Regions from separate parts of the Kitasatospora sp. NPDC097643 genome, predicted to be linked through region 2. Evidence: riboswitches for the same ligand, from Rfam matches in the RefSeq annotation. Region 2 holds a riboswitch; each other region holds the start of a gene.
What was found. Region 2 has a riboswitch for cyclic di-AMP ahead of ABTY15_RS06100 (transglycosylase family protein). Riboswitches for the same ligand answer to the same signal wherever they lie in the genome.

Region 1 (4,187 bases), on a different contig from region 2:
GCGCGACCCCGAGCACCCGCGCCGTCAGGTGCAGGTCGAACCAGGCCATCACCCCGATCGCCGCCAGCCCGAACAGCGCGTACCAGCCCCACCCGAGGTCCAGCCCCAGCTGCGTCCGCACCAGCCCGCGCAGCGAGTACGCGAAGAAACCGATGATCGAGGCCTCGAACACGATGTACGCGAGCACCGCGAGCAGCCCGGAGGCCATCCCGGCCACCCGGCCGAGCCCGTGCGAGATGTACCCGTAGAACGCCCCGGCCGCCGTGATGTGCCGGGCCATCGCCACGTACCCGACCGAGAACACCGTGAGCACCACGGTGGCCACGATGTACGCGGCGGGCGCGCCGACGCCGTTGCCCTGCCCGACGATGATCGGCAGGTTGCCGGTCATCGCCGTGATCGGGGCCGCGGTGGCGATCGCCATGAAGACCACCCCCACCAGGCCGACCGAGTTCGCCTTCAGCCGGTCGACCCCACCTCCCCCGGTCCGCTCACCGGTCGTGTCCCCGCTCTGGACGGCCATGCGGCCTCCTCCGTGCGCCGTGGCTGTGCCGCCCGCCGGAGAGGCCGGGCGCTGACTGCCCGACAGCATCGGGGTGGGGCGAAAACCGTCGCAAGGAACAGATCGTCAGACAAGTCGGCGCGGAAGTTGACGCCCTGTTCGGTTCGGATCCACCCGCTGTTCGGACGCGGCGCCCCGGAACCCCGGAGCCGCCCCCGGAAACGAAAGCGGCCGGCCCGGCTCGCGACGGAGGTCTCGCGAGCCGGGCCGGCCTGGGCGTGTCCCGCGCCCATGTCCACTGGTGCGGCGATCACCCGGTCAAGCGGTCACCCGACATGACCATCCCGGGAGGTCGTTCGCCCCGCATCAGCGGTAGTCCCTATGTGTTTCCCGACCCCAGGGGTCAGAGCGCGACGCCGTGCGCCCGCAGGTAGGCGACCGGGTCGATGTCCGAGCCGTACTCCGGACCGGTACGGATCTCGAAGTGCAGGTGCGGGCCGGTCACGTTGCCGGTCGCACCGGAGAGGCCGATCTGCTGGCCGACGGTGACGGTCTGACCGATGGTCACACCGATCACCGAGAGGTGCGCGTACTGGGCGTAGTGACCGTCGGCGAGCTTGATCTCGACCTCGTTGCCGTAGGCGCCGCCGTTGCCGGCCTTCACCACGACACCGTTGGCGACCGCGCGCAGCGGGGTGCCGGTGGCGGCGACGAAGTCCTGGCCGGTGTGGTGGCCGGAGGCCCACATGGAGCCCGCGACACCGTAGGCCTCGCCGAGCACCGGGTGGGCCAGCGGGGCGACGAAGCCGGAGGTGCTGGCGGCGGCCGGGGCGGCGGTCACGGCGGCGGCCGGCTTCGGCGCGACGGCGGTCTGCACCTGGGTCTGCACCGGGGCGGCCGGCTTGGCGGCCTCGGTCTTCACCTGCGGCTTGACGGCGGGTGCGGCCGGCTTGGCCGGGGCGGCGTCCGAGGACGGCGCGGCCGGGGCCGCGGCCTGGTGGCCGGCCAGCGCGAGCTGCTGACCCGGGAAGATCAGGTTCGGGTTGGCGCCGACGACCTCGCGGTTGTGCTCGTACAGCGCCTGCCAGCCGCCGTCGACCTGCTTGGCCTCGGCGATCTTCGACAGGCTGTCACCGCTGACGACGCGGTAGCTCTCGTGCGCCTTGGCGGCGGCCGGGGCGGCCGGGGCGGCCGGAGCGGCCGGCTTGGCGTCGACGCTGGTGGCGCCGGTCCAGCTGGAGGTGTGCGCGACCGGGGCGGCCGGGGTGGTGTGGGCCGAGGCGCTCATCGCGGTCACGAGCGGAAGGGCGAAGGAGACGCCGGTGACGGCGGTGGCGATGCCGATGCGGGCGGCGCGGGGCAGGGTGATACGACGAGCCTGAGCAGGCATGGAAGTTTCCTCTCCGACGCCTGCGAGGTGAGCTGTCGGGTTCGGGCTGGAGTTCGCCCGGCCGCATGTGCGGCTTCACCCCAAGCCGGTCCTGGAATTCGGCACGTGAAAGCGCGTGAATTCCTGTCCGGCGACTTACCTGTGGGTCCCCCGCTCCTGCCGTACAGAGTTCGTTTCGAACCACCGGGCAGCGGCAGGACTCGGCGTTCCACCCGGTGGATCCGTCCGGGCTGGCCGGGCGGTCGCTGAACTAAAACCCATCCGTCCGGGTGAAGCAATGTCGATCTCCCGAATCCGCGTCGATTCCGCGGAATGCGGTGACGCTGCGGATGATCGGCTGCACAGTACGTGCACAATCCATTGACCCGGTGCCACTGATCCAGCACGCTGCGCCGAAACCGTCAGCGCAGCGCACCCGCTCGATCACGCACCGCGATCCACCGACACGCCCCCGGTGACCCTTGTCACGTCAGCCCCGTCGGGCGCAGGATCAGGCCGTGACCACCTCCGCCGCCGGCACCCTGCGCCTGGGCACCGCGCAGGGACGCTGGGTACTTCTGGCAACCGTGCTCGGCTCCAGCATGGCGATGCTCGACGGCACCGTGGTGAACGTCGCCCTGCCCCGGATCGGCACCGACCTCGGCGCCTCCCTCGCCTCCCTCCAGTGGACGCTCAACGCCTACCTGCTCACCCTCGCCGGGCTGATCCTGCTCGGCGGCGCACTCGGCGACCGGTACGGCCGGCGCCGGGTCTTCCTGATCGGCGTGGTCTGGTTCGCCGCCGCCTCCGCGGCCTGCGCCGCCGCGCCGACCATCGACGTGCTGATCGCCTCCCGCGCCGTGCAGGGCATCGGCGGGGCGCTGCTCACCCCGGGTTCGCTCGCCATGCTCCAGGCGGTCTTCCACCCGGAGGACCGCTCGGCCGCGGTCGGCCTCTGGTCGGGCCTGGGCGGGGTGTCGGCCGCGGTCGGCCCCTTCCTCGGCGGCTGGCTGGTGGACGGCCCCGGCTGGCGGTGGATCTTCCTGCTGAACCTGCCGCTCGCCGCCGCCGTCGTCGCGGTGACCTCCCGGTTCGTCCCGGAGAGCCGGGACGAGAGCGCGACCGGCCGCTTCGACGTGCCCGGCGCGCTGCTCGCCGCGCTCGCCCTCGGCGCCGTCACCTACGCACTGACCGCGGCCGGCGAGGGCCTGTCCCCCGGCGTCTGGCTCACCGGGGCGACCGGGGTGGTGCTCGGCATCGCCTTCCTCCGGGTGGAGCGCCGCGCGCCGGAGCCGATGCTGCCGCTCGGCCTCTTCTCCTCCCGGCTGTTCACCGCCGTGAACCTGGTCACCCTCTGCGTGTACGCGGCGTTCAGCGGCGTGTTCTTCCTGCTGGTGGTGCAGTTGCAGATCGTCGCCGGGTTCTCCCCGCTGGTCTCCGGGCTGGCGCTGATCCCGATCACCGTGCTGATGCTGGCCCTGTCGGCCCGGGCCGGGCGGCTCGGCAAGCGGATCGGCCCGCGGATCCCGCTGACCGTCGGCCCGCTGCTGTGCGCCGCCGGGGTGCTGCTGATGCTGCGCATCGGCCCCGGCTCCTCCTACTGGGTGGACGTGCTGCCCGCCGTCACGGTGATGGGCTGCGGCATGGTGCTGCTGGTCGCGCCGCTGACCGCGACCGTCCTGGCGGCCGTCGAGGTCCGGCACGCGGGCATCGCCAGCGGCGTCAACAACGCCGCCGCCCGCGCCGCCGGGCTGCTCGCCGTCGCCGCGCTCCCCGCGCTGGCGGGTCTGAGCGGCGACGCCTACCGGGTGCCGTCGGCCGTCGACTCGGCCTTCCACACCGCGATGCTGATCTGCGCCGGGCTGCTGGCCGGCGGCGGGCTGATCGCCTTCACCACCGTCCGGGGCAACGTGCTGGCGCCCGAGGACCACCCGGTGGCCGAGCCGGACTGCGAGTGGTGCTGCGGCACCACCCCGCCGCTCGACCCGGGCCACGTCCACACGCACGAGGGCCCCGCCACCGGAACGGCGGCAGGGCCCTCGGAGAGCTGACCTAGAGCCTCCGGCGATTGCGTCAGAGGATGTCGCCGGGCGCGTACTTGGCGGCCTCCGGGTAGGCGGCCGCGACGGCCTCCACCTGGCGGACCACCTCGGCGACCTGGGCGCCGGCCGCACCGGTGAAGGAGAGCCGGTCGGCCAGCAGCGCGTCCAGCGCGGCCCGGTCCAGCGGGATGCGCTCGTCGGCGGCCAGCCGGTCCAGCAGCTCGTTCTCCCGGGCGCCCGCGCGCATCGCCAGCGCGGAGGCGACGGCGTGCTC
Region 2 (4,187 bases):
CGTCTGCGGCAGCGACCTGATGGCGCTCGGGGCGATCCGGGCGGTCCGGCAGCGCGGGCTGTCGGTGCCGCAGGACGTGTCGGTGGTCGGCTTCGACGACTCGCCGCTGATCGCCTTCACCGAGCCGCCGTTGACCACCATCCGCCAGCCGGTCGAGGCGATGGCCACGGCGGCGGTGGACGCGCTGCTGGAGGAGGTCGGCGGGAACGCCGCCCAGCGCGGGGAGTTCATGTTCCAGCCGGAGCTGGTCATGCGCGGCTCCACGGGGGCCGTCGCGCGCTGAGGACGGGCAGAACGGGGACGGGCCCCGGAGAGCGGTTGCTCTCCGGGGCCCGTTCCGTGTGCGCGCTCAGCCGCGGCGCACGACGAGCAGCGAACGACGAGCAGCGAACGACGAACAGCGAACAGATAACAGATGTTGAAATCTGTTATCTGTTCGCTGTCGTCTGTTATCTGTTACTCGTCACCCGTCGCCCGGTGACGGAGACCCGTCGGCGGGGCTCAGACCCGGCCGGCGAAGTCCGGCGCCCAGTTGGCGATGGTCTGCTCGCGGACGCCGACGCTGGGGTTGGCGGCCTCGACGTACTTGCCGCCGCCGACGTAGATCGCGACGTGGTAGACGCCCGAGTCCTGGCCGTTGTTGGACCAGAACAGGAGGTCGCCCGGCTGCAGCTTGTCCAGCGAGACGTGGGTGCTGGCGGCGGCCTGGTCGGCGGCGACGCGCGGGATGCTGACGCCCGCGGCGCGCAGCGCGGCCTGGGTCAGGCCGGAGCAGTCCCAGCCGCCGTTGCCGGTGCCGCCGTAGACGTAGGCCTGGCCGACCTTCGACTCGGCGAAGGACACCGCGGCGGCCATGCTGCCGGTGGCGGCCTGGGCCGGGGCCTGGGCGGCCGGCTTGGCGGCCTGGGTCTGCGCGGCCGGCTTGGCGTTCACGGCACCGCCGTTGCTGTCCTGGCCGGACTTCTGCGAGCGGTCGAACCAGTTGAAGTCGCCGGACTTGGTCGAGGTGCCGGACTGGCCGGCCCAGGCCTGGCCGTGGTCACCGAAGTGCAGGTGCTGGCCCGGGTAGATGGTGTTCGGGCCCTCGGTCAGGGTGCTGCGGTTGAGCTCGTACAGCCGCTCCCAGCCGCCCTGGACGTTGTGCTTGTCGGCGATCGAGGACAGCCAGTCGCCGGCCACGACGGTGTAGTCGTCGTTGGCGTCCTGGCCCTGGTGCTGCTGGGTCCAGGTGCTCTTGGCGGAGTCGGCGGAGGTGGCCGAGTCCTGGGCCGGGGCGGCTGGCTTCGCGGCCGGGGCCGGGGTCTGCGCCGGGGCGACCGGGGCGGCCGGCTTCGCCGCCGGGGCGGCGGGCTTGGCGGTGGTCGCACCGGCGGTGGTGTCGACGACGGCCGGGGCGCCGCCCTTGGTCAGGCCGGCCTGGATGGAGCAGACGGGCCAGGCGCCCGGGCCCTGGGAGGCGAGGACCTTCTCGGCGACGGCGATCTGCTGGTCCTTGGTGGCCAGGTCGGCGCGCGCGGCGTAGGCGGTGCCGCCGAAGGCGGCCCAGGTGCTGGAAGTGAACTGCAGGCCGCCGTAGAAGCCGTTGCCGGTGTTGATGGCCCAGTTGCCGCTGCTCTCGCACTGGGCGACCTTGTCCCAGGTGGCCACGGAGGCGGCGGAGGCGGTGCCGGTGGTGAGGCAGGGGATGGTGAGGCCGACGCCCGCGACGCCGATGGCGGCGATCACGCGGCGGGTGCGGCTGGACAGGCGGGTGCCGTTGGTGGGCAGCATGAAGACGCGGTCCTCTCCCACGCCTGCGAGGTGAGCTGTCGGATTCGGGCTGGAGTTGCCCGGCCGCGCTGTGGGCGCGGCTTCACCCCTAGCCCTGGACCGTTCCGGGGATCGGTCCGGGGCGACTTACCTGTGGGTCCCCCGCTCCTGCCGTGGTGCGTTTTCGCGCTGCCAGGGCATCCGACGGCAGGACTCGGCGTTGCGGATGAACTGGGTCCGTGTGGTCACGAACGGGGAGCACGTTAAGCAGACTTAAGTTCAAACTGCAAACACCTGTGATGCTCGTCACGGCTCAGTGGGAAGTGCTGGAACTGCCGTCCATCATGATCGGAAATGACCGTTTTTCGGCAACAACCATCTGAGTACGCACAACTGTCGTTCCCTCAGGGGTGAGGTGGCGGTGCGTCGGGTCGCGCAGGGGCGTGTCCGGCCGACGGGGGGCGCGGGTGTGAATTCACCGCGGGGGAGTGCGCCGTGCAGGAATGAACAAACAGCGACAGAACGGACATCACGCCCATTGGTCGCTTAACTCCCGTACGGGGCAAGACGAGAGGGCCCGGAACGCGAGCGTTCCGGGCCCTCTGGTGGGCGTCTGCGCCCCGGCTACTCGCCGACGGTCTCCCCGGCGGCCTGAGCGGCCTCCAGGGCCCCCTCCCGGCCCTCCGGGCCCGCCTCGGCGCGGCCGGCGGCGTGGGCGCCGTGGGCACCGGCGTGGGCCTCGACGTCGTCCTCCGCCTCGGGCGCCGGAGCCGGCAGCGCGGCCAGGTAGGTGGAGGCGATCAGCTGGCCGACGGTCGGGTACGCACCCAGCGGCGCGGCCGACGGGCAGCCGGTCTCCTCGGCGGCCGTGGCGAGCAGCTCGGCGTCGGCCTCCGGGCCGATCACCAGCGGGGCCAGCGCCGGGCGCAGGGAGCCGGTCTCCTTGAGGTGGTTGACGGCCGCGGCGACCGAGCCGGGCACGTCCAGCGCGGCGGCGACGACCGGGACGGCCAGTCGGGCTGCCAGCAGCACGCCGGTGATGCCGGCCGCCGCGGCGGCGTCCTCGCCGCCCACGGTGGTCAGCACCACGCCGTCGGCGGCGGTCGCGATGGCGAACAGCCGGGCCCGGTCGGCCCGGGCCAGCCCGGCCTCGGACAGCCGGACGTGGACGGCCTCGGCCAGCAGCGGGTGCGGGCCCAGCACGTCGGTGACGTGGGCGCCGTACTCGGCGGCGAGGGCGTGAAGTTCGGTCAGGAAGCCGTGCGGGCCCGGCACCAGCGGTACCAGGACCGGGGTGGGCAGGCCGGCCTCGGCGGCCATGGCCAGCAGCTCGCCGACGGTGCGGTCCTCGCCCTGCTCGCCCTCGGCGGCGTCGCCCGGCAGGTAGCCGATCGCGGTCTGCACGCCGTGCTGCTCGCTGCGGACGATCGACAGCAGTTCCTCGACGACCGGGCGGGACTCGGGCCCGGCGGTCGCGGGCACGGCGAGCACCAGGGCCGGGGAGCCGGCGGGGATCTCGGGGCGCTCGGGACGACGGTGGCGCCCCCGCGCACGGGAGCCTGGAGTGCGGACGGGCAGTGGCGCGCCCGGGATGGCTGCGGTGCTCATGCCGGAGATCGTAGGACATCGGCCCGTCAGGCCTGCAGTCGGCTGTCGTACGGGTTTCGCGTGCTGGCCGTGCGCGCGCCGTGCGCCGGCCATCCGCTTTCCGGCGATTTGCCTGCGATTCGGACATATCCGACTCGCCCCTCGCGCGGCTGCCGGTAGGGGTACTGACGCGATCTGCGGGGCCTCGCGTTGCAGCCGTGGCGCGTGAGATGTCTCACAGCCCCGCATCGCTCTGACGGAGCGTCACGAACGGTCGACTCCCGGCGTTCGAAGATCAACATTCAGCGGACAGCCGCTCACGGCCGGTTATCGGACGCCCGGCGATTCACTCGGCTATGTCCGTTTACGTACCGTCAGGAGAAGGGTCCGTGAAGAGTTCAGGACCGCCGGTGAAAGGGCTTGTGCACCTGCAATGTCCCGTGCTGATGCACGTGCACTGCGGCTATCATCGCGTCAAGTGAGGCGTTGTGCCGGGCCGGTACGGGGCCGGTCCGCTCGTTCGGCGGGTGCCGGGGGCGCCGCGCTGGACGACCACTCCGGAGCTCTTCGGGAGATTTCTATGCACGACTCGCAGGACACGCACGGCTCGTACGAGACGTACAACGGGATGGCCGCCGCCGACCTCAAGGGGGTGGTCTGGCAGAAGAGCCTGCACAGCAACTCCCAGGGGAACTGCGTCGAGTTCGCCGCGCTGCCGGGGGGCGACGTGGCGATGCGCAACTCGCGCTTCCCGGACGGTCCGGCCCTCATCTACACCCGCGCCGAGATCGCCGCCCTGCTGCTGGGGGCCAAGGACGGGGAGTTCGACCACCTGGCGGTCTGACCGGCCG
Region 3 (4,187 bases), on a different contig from region 2:
CGGGGCGGGTGACCCACCGGATACCGTCGACCCATGCCAGTTCAGCCCGACCCCGCCGCCCCGCAGCTCTTCACCTGGGAGTTCGCCGCCGACCCGTACCCCGCCTACGCCTGGCTGCGCGAGCACGCCCCGGTGCACCGCACCACCCTGCCGAGCGGGGTGGAGGCCTGGCTGGTGACCCGGTACGCGGACGCCCGGCAGGCGCTGGCGGACGGCCGGCTGTCGAAGAACCCGGCGCACCACAGCGAGCAGGCGCACCGCACCGGCCGGGTGGGCATCCCGGGGGAGCGGCAGGCGGACCTGATGACCCACCTGCTGAACATCGACCCGCCGGACCACACCCGGCTGCGCCGCCTGGTGTCGAAGGCGTTCACGCCGCGCCGGGTGGCGGAGTTCGAGCCGCGCGTGCAGCAGCTCACGGACCGCCTGATCGACGGCTTCGCGCAGCGCGGTTCGGCGGACCTGATCCACGAGTTCGCCTTCCCGCTCCCCATCTACGCGATCTGCGACATGCTGGGCGTGCCGGCCGAGGACCAGGACGACTTCCGCGACTGGGCCGGGATGATGCTGCGACACACGAAGCCGGGCCACGGCGGCGCCCAACGCGGCGGCGTGGGGCGGGCGGTGAAGCGGATGCGGGCGTACCTGCTGGAGCTGATCCACCGCAAGCGGGCGGACCTGGGGGACGACCTGATCTCGGGGCTGATCCGGGCGAGCGACCACGGCGAGCACCTGACCGAGAACGAGGCCGCGGCGATGGCCTTCATCCTGCTCTTCGCCGGCTTCGAGACGACCGTCAACCTGATCGGCAACGGCACGTACGCGCTGCTGCGCAACCCGGAGCAGCGGGTGTTGCTCCAGGAGTCGGTGGCGCGCGGCGAGACCGGGCTGCTGGAGACCGGGATCGAGGAACTCCTGCGCTACGACGGGCCGGTGGAGCTGGCGACCTGGCGGTTCGCGACCCGTCCGCTGTCGATCGGCGGGGTGGACATCCCGGTGGGCGATCCGGTGCTGGTGGTGCTGGCGGCGGCCGATCGCGATCCGGCCAGGTTCGCGGACGAGAACACCCTGGATCTGGCCCGGACGGACAATCCGCACCTGGGTTTCGGGCACGGCATCCACTACTGCATCGGCGCTCCGCTGGCCCGCCTGGAGGGGCGGAGTGCGCTGGCCACGCTGCTTTCCCGGCTGCCGGATCTGCGGTTGGCGGAAAGCCCGGAGAATCTGCGCTGGCGGGGTGGCCTGATCATGCGTGGGCTTCGTGAACTTCCGGTCGAATTCAGTCCGGAAACCCACTCGCCGCACGCCCGCCCCGACGCTCCGACACGCTGACGGGGCGTCGCCAACGCTCTCCTTACCCCGGTATGAACACCCATCAATCCGGACAAACAGCCTCCGTTGGTAGGCGATCGACCACGGGCCGTAATTTCTGTGTGATGTCGGTGATATGAGCTTGTGATTGCTCTGAGGATCTGTCTACTCTCCGTGGAGTTCGCAGCTGCGGACCTCGTGCGCGGAACGCCGAATCCTGCCCGCCGCGCCACGGGAAACCGACCAGAACCCTGGGCAGGGGCGGGGGAACCAGGTTTGTTGCCGTCCTCCACGGCTTGGGGTGAAGCCGCCCGAGCGGAATCGTTTCCGCTCACCGGCGGCCGGGCCACCTCCCGGTCCGAACCCGACAGCTCACCTCGCAGGCGTGCGGAGAGGGACCCTTCATGCTGTTCGTTGGAACTGGCCGTCACCGTCGTCGCACCCAGGCCGAGAAGGCCATCGCCGTCGCCGGTGTGGCCGGCGTCGGACTCGCGATGCCGATCCTCACCGCCACCGGTGCCTCCGCCGCCCCGGCCTCCACCTGGGACGCGGTCGCCCAGTGCGAGAGCGGCGGCAACTGGAGCATCAACACCGGCAACGGCTTCTACGGCGGCCTGCAGTTCACCTCCGGCACCTGGAAGGCGTACGGCGGCACCTCGTACGCGCCGCAGGCCAACCAGGCCAGCCGGGCGCAGCAGATCACGGTGGCCGAGAAGGTGCTGGCCTCGCAGGGGCCGGGCGCCTGGCCGGTCTGCTCGCAGAAGGCCGGCCTGTCGAAGGGCGGCGCCCCGGCGGCCGTCGACTCCGCGGCCGAGGCCCAGCCCGCCGCCCAGCCCGCCCAGCAGGCCCAGCCTTCCCAGCCGAAGCCGGCTCAGAAGCCGGTGCAGCAGGCCAAGCCGCAGGCCCACGCCCAGCAGGCCCAGCCGCAGCAGTACGCCCAGCCCCAGGCGCAGCCGCAGACCCAGGCCCCGGGCTTCTCCGGCAAGGCCGGCTGGGACGCCGACGCCAAGGTGTTCTGGTACCAGAACAACGGCGCCTGGTACTGGACCAGCCACCAGAGCGTCTACCAGCAGTACGCCCCGCAGGCCGCGGCCCAGCCCCAGTACGCCCCGCAGGCCGCCCAGGCCCAGCCCGCCCCGGCCCCGCGCGCCGCGGCCCCCGCCGCCGCCCAGCAGGCCGGCCACGACTACACCGTCCGGGCCGGCGACACCCTGTCGGGCATCGCCACCGCCCAGGGCGTGTCCGGCGGCTGGCAGTCCGTCTACGAGGGCAACCGCGCCACCGTCGGCGGCGACCCGAACCTGATCGTGCCCGGCCAGGTGCTGCACCTCGGCTGAGCCCGCGCCGGTCCGGCGGGTGAGCGAACGAACTGACGACCTGGCGATCTGACGAGCGGACGAGGGGGCCACTCCGGGCAGGACCCGGACCCCTTCGTCCGTCTTCGCCCCTGATTCGCCCACTTCGGTGGGACAACCAGGTGAACTACCGGTGGGTAGTCGGGCCACACGCTGAGACGGTGCCGAGGCCGACGTGGCCCCGGGAGCCCGGGCGGTTAGGCTCTGGTCGTAACGACTCCGCAATCATCCGGCCGACATCACCACCGTCGGCCGGACCCTGCTTCCGCAAGGAGATGCCTCGTGCCGTCCATCGATGTCGTCGTAGCCCGTGAGATCCTCGACTCGCGTGGCAACCCCACGGTCGAGGTCGAGGTCGGCCTCGACGACGGCAGCACCGGCCGTGCCGCTGTCCCGTCGGGTGCCTCCACCGGCGCCTTCGAGGCGCTGGAGCTTCGCGACGGTGACAAGAACCGCTACTTCGGCAAGGGCGTGGAGAAGGCCGTCCTGGCCGTCATCGAGCAGATCGGCCCGGAGCTGGTCGGCTACGACGCCACCGAGCAGCGCCTGATCGACCAGGCCATGCTCGACCTGGACGCCACCCCGGACAAGTCCTCGCTCGGCGCCAACGCCATCCTGGGCGTCTCCCTGGCCGTGGCGCACGCCGCCTCCGAGGCCAGCGACCTGCCGCTGTTCCGCTACCTGGGCGGCCCGAACGCGCACGTCCTGCCCGTCCCGATGATGAACATCCTCAACGGTGGTTCGCACGCGGACTCCAACGTGGACATCCAGGAGTTCATGATCGCCCCGATCGGCGCGGAGTCCTTCTCCGAGGCCGTCCGCTGGGGCGTCGAGGTCTACCACACCCTCAAGGGCGTGCTGAAGGACCGCGGCTTGTCCACCGGCCTCGGCGACGAGGGCGGCTTCGCGCCGAACCTGGACAGCAACCGCGAGGCGCTGGACCTCATCATGGAGGCCATCCAGAAGGCCGGCTACGTGCCCGGCCGTGACGTCGCGCTGGCCCTGGACGTCGCCTCCTCCGAGTTCTACAAGGACGGCGCCTACCAGTTCGAGGGCAAGGCGCTGTCCGCCGCCGAGCTCATCGAGTACTACGCCGAGCTGGTCGCCGCCTACCCGCTGGTCTCCATCGAGGACCCGCTGGACGAGTCGGACTGGGACGGCTGGAAGGCCATGACCGTCAAGCTGGGCGACAAGGTCCAGCTGGTCGGCGACGACCTGTTCGTCACCAACCCGGCCCGCCTGGCCAAGGGCATCGAGACCGGCACCGCCAACGCGCTGCTGGTGAAGGTGAACCAGATCGGCTCGCTGACCGAGACCCTGGACGCCGTCGAGCTGGCCCAGCGCAACGGCTACCGCTGCATGATGTCGCACCGCTCCGGCGAGACCGAGGACGTCACCATCGCCGACCTGGCCGTCGCCACCAACTGCGGCCAGATCAAGACCGGTGCCCCGGCCCGCTCCGAGCGCGTCGCCAAGTACAACCAGCTGCTGCGCATCGAGGAGATCCTCGACGACGCCGCC
Region 4 (4,187 bases), on a different contig from region 2:
TACGGCGAGCCGATCATCTGCACGGCGGCGGCCAGCGCGGCCGCACCGCGCTCGGAGGCGGGCGGGGCGGTGCCGAGGTCCAGCCGGTCGGTGCCCCGGGTGGCGCGCTGCTCGGCCTCCCGGGCGTCCTGGGCCGCCAGCCGGGTGCGCTCGGCGACGTCCAGGCTGTTGAGCAGCTTCTGCGCCTTGGTCAGCCGCTGCTGGATCTGCTGCTTGCTGTCGGCGAGCGAGCGGCGGGCCTGCTCCAGCTCGGCGAGCTTGGCGGAGGTCTCGGTGCGGCGCTGGTCGAGCCGGCGCTGCCGGGTGACCAGCTCGTGCAGGGTCTCCTGCTGGCGCTCGGCGGCCTGGTCCAGGGTGCGGGCCCGGGTCAGGTAGCCCTCCGGGTCGCTGGCGAGCATCAGCTGGACGGTCTGCGCCATGCCGCCGGCGCGGTACTCGGCGCCGGCCACCGTGGCGAGGTCACCGCGCAGCTGGTTGAGCTGGTCCTGGGCGACGGCGATCTCGCCCTGGAGGACGGTGGTCTCAACCTGGAGCCGCTGCTGGGCGTCCTGCGCGGCGTTGTACCGCTCGGACGCCTGCTCGGCCTCGTCGTAGAGCTGTTCCACCTGCGCCTTGACGTCCTTGCGGCTCGGCCCGTCCGGCGCGCCGGGGGCGGCCTGGGCGGTGCCGGCCGTGGTGACGCCCAGGGCGGTGGTCGCGGCCGCGGTCAGCACCAGCGCACGGGCGAGCAGTTGGGAACGGCGGTGCACGGGCATGGCGGCAGCGGCTCCAATCCTGCGGTGCGGCCCCGCGGCCGCACCGGAGCGGGCGGCCCTCGAGCGGGAGTCCGGTGGCAGACGTTAGCGAGTCCGGGCAAGTGAGTCCAAACCCCTCCAGGACCGAATATTTGATCCGCAATCGGACATCTGCCCGGGCCGCCGGGAAAAGCCGCAGGCCCGGGCCTTCACGGGGAAGGTCCGGGCCTGCGAGGGCCTGAGCGGGAATCAGACCCGCACGATGGAGGACAGCGGCATGTTGGAGACCGCCTCGTAGCGGACCACGGCACCGGGCTTGGGCGCGTGCAGCACCTGGCCGTTGCCCGCGTAGATCCCCACGTGGTGGGCGTCGCTGTAGAAGATCAGCAGGTCGCCGGGCTGGGCCTGGGAGAGGTCCGTACCGATCCGGGTGCCGGCGCCGGCCTGCTCCTGCGAGGTGCGCGGCAGCGACACGCCGGCCTGGGCGAAGGCCCAGCTGGTGAGGCCGGAGCAGTCGAAGGAGTTCGGGCCGGTGGCGCCGTAGACGTACGGGCTGTCGAGCTTGGAGGCGGCGTAGGACAGCGCGGCGGCACCGCGCGAGCTGCCGGGCGCCGGGGCCGGGGCGGGCTTGCTGGTGGCGGCCGGGGCCGGGGTGGACGGGGCGCTCAGGTCGGTGCGGTTGCTGTCGCGGGAGGCGCGGTCGGCGGCGGCCTTCGCGGCCTCGGCCTTGGCGGCGGCGTCCGCCTTGGCCTTGGCGTCGGCGGCGGCCTTCTCCTCGGCCGCGCGGATCGCCTGGCGCTCCTGCTCGGTCAGCGTGTTGAGCAGGTCCTGCGCCGCCTTCAGCTTGGCCTGGACCTCCTCCTTGGAGGTCTTCAGCTGCTGGGTGGTGCTCTCCATCTCGGAGAGCTTGCCCTGGGTCTCGTCGCGGACCTGGTCGAGCTTGCGCTGCTCGTCCTGGAGCTGCTTGAGCTGGCCCTTCTGGGTGCTGCCGGCCTGGTTCAGCGTCCCGGCCTGGTTGAGGAAGTTGTCCGGGCTGGCGGAGAGCATCAGCTGAACGGTCTGGGATATCCCACCGCTGCGGTACTGCTCGCCGGCGATCTCGGCGAGGCCGCCCTGGAGGTCGGTCACCTGCTCCTGCTGCCGGGCCAGCTGGTCCTGGAGGCCGCTGACCTGCTTCTGCAGCTGCTGCTGCTTCTCCTGCGCGGCGTTGTACTTCTCGGTCGCCTGCTCGGCCTGCTCGTTGAGCTGGTCGACCTGCTCCTTGACCTGATCCTTGGTCGGCGTCGGGTCGGCGTGGGCGCCGGACTGCGCGGAGAGGGCGACGGCGGCGGCCGCCACACCGGTCAGGATGGAGACGCGGGCACGGCCGGCGGGCTTGGGACGACGATGGGACGCCACGAAGGCGGACTCCTTCTTCCTGCGTCCGCCTACCGGGTGAGCTGACGGGTTCGGGCCGGAAGCATGCCCTACGACGCCTCACGGCCGTTCCAGCGGCCGACCTGGCGCCGATTCACCCCGGAGGAACGTGGTTCCCCGGCTCCGCTCCACAGCGCCCCCGACTGCTGGGCTCCCCTGTCGGCCAGGCACTGGGCCTGCCCCGCTGCTTCACGAACTCGGCGGTACCACCGCCGCCACCCGGGCTGGGTGATCGACAGTGCGGTGGTTCGAAGCACGACCCTAGTAACTGAACCGTGATCCGTTCAAATCCTTGTCAGAAAAATGACGTAAGAATACCCAAGTTCTTTTGTGAAGATGACCGCTGGTGATCGTCGCCCTACACGGAGCTGATCGAATCACCGGGCCGGCCGGGAAGCCCCGGAATCTGCCGGTCCGTCAGACCCGGCGGATGGTGTTGATCGGCATCGCGTCGGCCTTCATGACCTTCACCACGTCACCGGTGTGCGGCGCGTGCACCACCATGCCGTTGCCGATGTACATCCCGACGTGGTGCCGGTCGCTGCCGTAGATGACGAGGTCGCCCGGCTGGGCCTGGTCCAGCGAGGGCACCCGGGTGCCGACGTTGCCCTGCTCCTGCGAGGTGCGCGGGAGGGAGACGCCGGCCTGGCCGTACGCCCAGACCATCAGGCCCGAGCAGTCGAAGGTGGACGAGCCGGTGGCACCCCACACGTACGGCGAGCCCTGCTTGCTCATCGCCTTGGCGACGGCGACGCCCGCGTAGCCGCTGGCCTGCGGCAGCGGGCCGAGGTCCGGGCGGTCCGTGCCGCGCGAGGCACGGTCGTCCTGCGCCTGCTGGGCGCGCAGCGCGGCCCGCTCGGAGGCGCTGAGCGAGTTCATCAGGTCCTGCGCGGCCTTCAGCTTCTGGTTGACGTCCGCCTTGGCCTGGTTCAGGTCCTTGGTGGTGGAGTCGAGCGAGGCGAGGACGGCCGCGGCCTCGGCCTTCTCCTGGTCCAGCCGGCGCTGCTGGTCCAGCAGGCCCTTGAGCGCCTCGGCCTGGCTGGCGCTGGCCTGCTGCACGCTGGACGCCTTGTCCAGGTAGCCGGACGGGTCGGAGGAGAGCATCAGCTGGACGGACGGGTCGATGCCGCCGGTGCGGTACTGCTCGCCCGCCACCGCGGCCAGGCCGGTCTGCAGCTGGGTCATCTGCTCCTGGCTGCGGGCCACCTGGTCCTGGAGCTGGTCGGCCTGCTTGCGGAGCTGGTCGGCCCGCTCCTTGGCGCCGTTGTACTTCTCCGCCGCCTGCTCCTGCTGCTCCTGGAGCTGGTCGATCTGCGCCTTCACGTCCTCCTTCTTGGGGGACGGCGACGGCGCGGCGTGGGCGGCGACCTGGGCGGAGAGGGCGACCGCGGTCGCAGCAGCAGCGGTGAGCACGGAGACCCGCGCGCGACTCGGCTGCTTGGGACGGCGGTGGGAGGCCAAGGGACCGGCTCCTTCTTCCATCGGCCTCACCCTTACGAGTGAGAATCCGGAAAATAGGTTTGACGCCAGACCCTAGTGAAGATCCAAGCATTCCGCCACTCCCCCGAAGGCGTGAACGCCACTTCCGCCAATGACTTCACCGGATCCCCACACGCCCGCAAACCAGGCGCTGACCAGGCGTCATTCCGTCGGGGCACCGGTCAGGGCCGTGCCAGCCGGTTCAGCAGCAGCACCGAGGCGACGGGGCGCGCACCCGCCTTCCGCACGCCCTCCGCGACCTCCCGGTCGGCGGACACCACCACCACCGGACGGCCCTGCGGCTCGGCCCGGACCAGACGCCGGATCAGCTCGTCCGCGGTCTCGCCGGTCCGGCTGAACCGTACCCGGACCCCGCGCGGCGGCGCCATGATCACCGGTACGTCCAGGTCCTGGCCGTCGAACACACAGGTGACCTCCGCCTGCGTGCGCTGGGCCAGCATCGCCAGCCCGCCCAGCAGCCGGATCCGCTGCTGCTCCAGCGGCAGCGTCGGATAGCCGGTCTTGGTCACGTTGTAGCCGTCCACCACCAGGTGCACC

Region 1: linked by a shared signal. The riboswitch ahead of ABTY15_RS23290 (M23 family metallopeptidase) and the one ahead of ABTY15_RS06100 (transglycosylase family protein) in region 2 are both predicted to bind cyclic di-AMP.
Region 3: linked by a shared signal. The riboswitch ahead of ABTY15_RS33060 (LysM peptidoglycan-binding domain-containing protein) and the one ahead of ABTY15_RS06100 (transglycosylase family protein) in region 2 are both predicted to bind cyclic di-AMP.
Region 4: linked by a shared signal. The riboswitch ahead of ABTY15_RS15485 (C40 family peptidase) and the one ahead of ABTY15_RS06100 (transglycosylase family protein) in region 2 are both predicted to bind cyclic di-AMP.

What each region holds. Positions count from the first base shown of each region.
Region 1 is NZ_JBEOSA010000037.1:37,888-42,074, reverse strand. Features, by position in the region: gene ABTY15_RS23295 (APC family permease) at 1-523, opposite strand, end outside; gene ABTY15_RS23290 (M23 family metallopeptidase) at 906-1,892, opposite strand; cyclic di-AMP (ydaO/yuaA leader) riboswitch at 1,895-2,075, opposite strand; gene ABTY15_RS23285 (MFS transporter) at 2,390-3,922, shown strand; gene purB (adenylosuccinate lyase) at 3,945-4,187, opposite strand, start outside.
Region 2 is NZ_JBEOSA010000006.1:13,591-17,777, reverse strand. Features, by position in the region: gene ABTY15_RS06105 (LacI family DNA-binding transcriptional regulator) at 1-283, shown strand, start outside; gene ABTY15_RS06100 (transglycosylase family protein) at 502-1,770, opposite strand; cyclic di-AMP (ydaO/yuaA leader) riboswitch at 1,778-1,940, opposite strand; gene ABTY15_RS06095 (sirohydrochlorin chelatase family protein) at 2,374-3,357, opposite strand; gene ABTY15_RS06090 (DUF397 domain-containing protein) at 3,917-4,180, shown strand.
Region 3 is NZ_JBEOSA010000072.1:6,867-11,053, reverse strand. Features, by position in the region: gene ABTY15_RS33065 (cytochrome P450 family protein) at 34-1,332, shown strand; cyclic di-AMP (ydaO/yuaA leader) riboswitch at 1,543-1,711, shown strand; gene ABTY15_RS33060 (LysM peptidoglycan-binding domain-containing protein) at 1,716-2,648, shown strand; gene eno (phosphopyruvate hydratase) at 2,949-4,187, shown strand, end outside.
Region 4 is NZ_JBEOSA010000020.1:37,332-41,518, forward strand. Features, by position in the region: gene ABTY15_RS15480 (C40 family peptidase) at 1-755, opposite strand, end outside; gene ABTY15_RS15485 (C40 family peptidase) at 984-2,132, opposite strand; cyclic di-AMP (ydaO/yuaA leader) riboswitch at 2,143-2,296, opposite strand; gene ABTY15_RS15490 (C40 family peptidase) at 2,568-3,611, opposite strand; gene ABTY15_RS15495 (NYN domain-containing protein) at 3,812-4,187, opposite strand, start outside.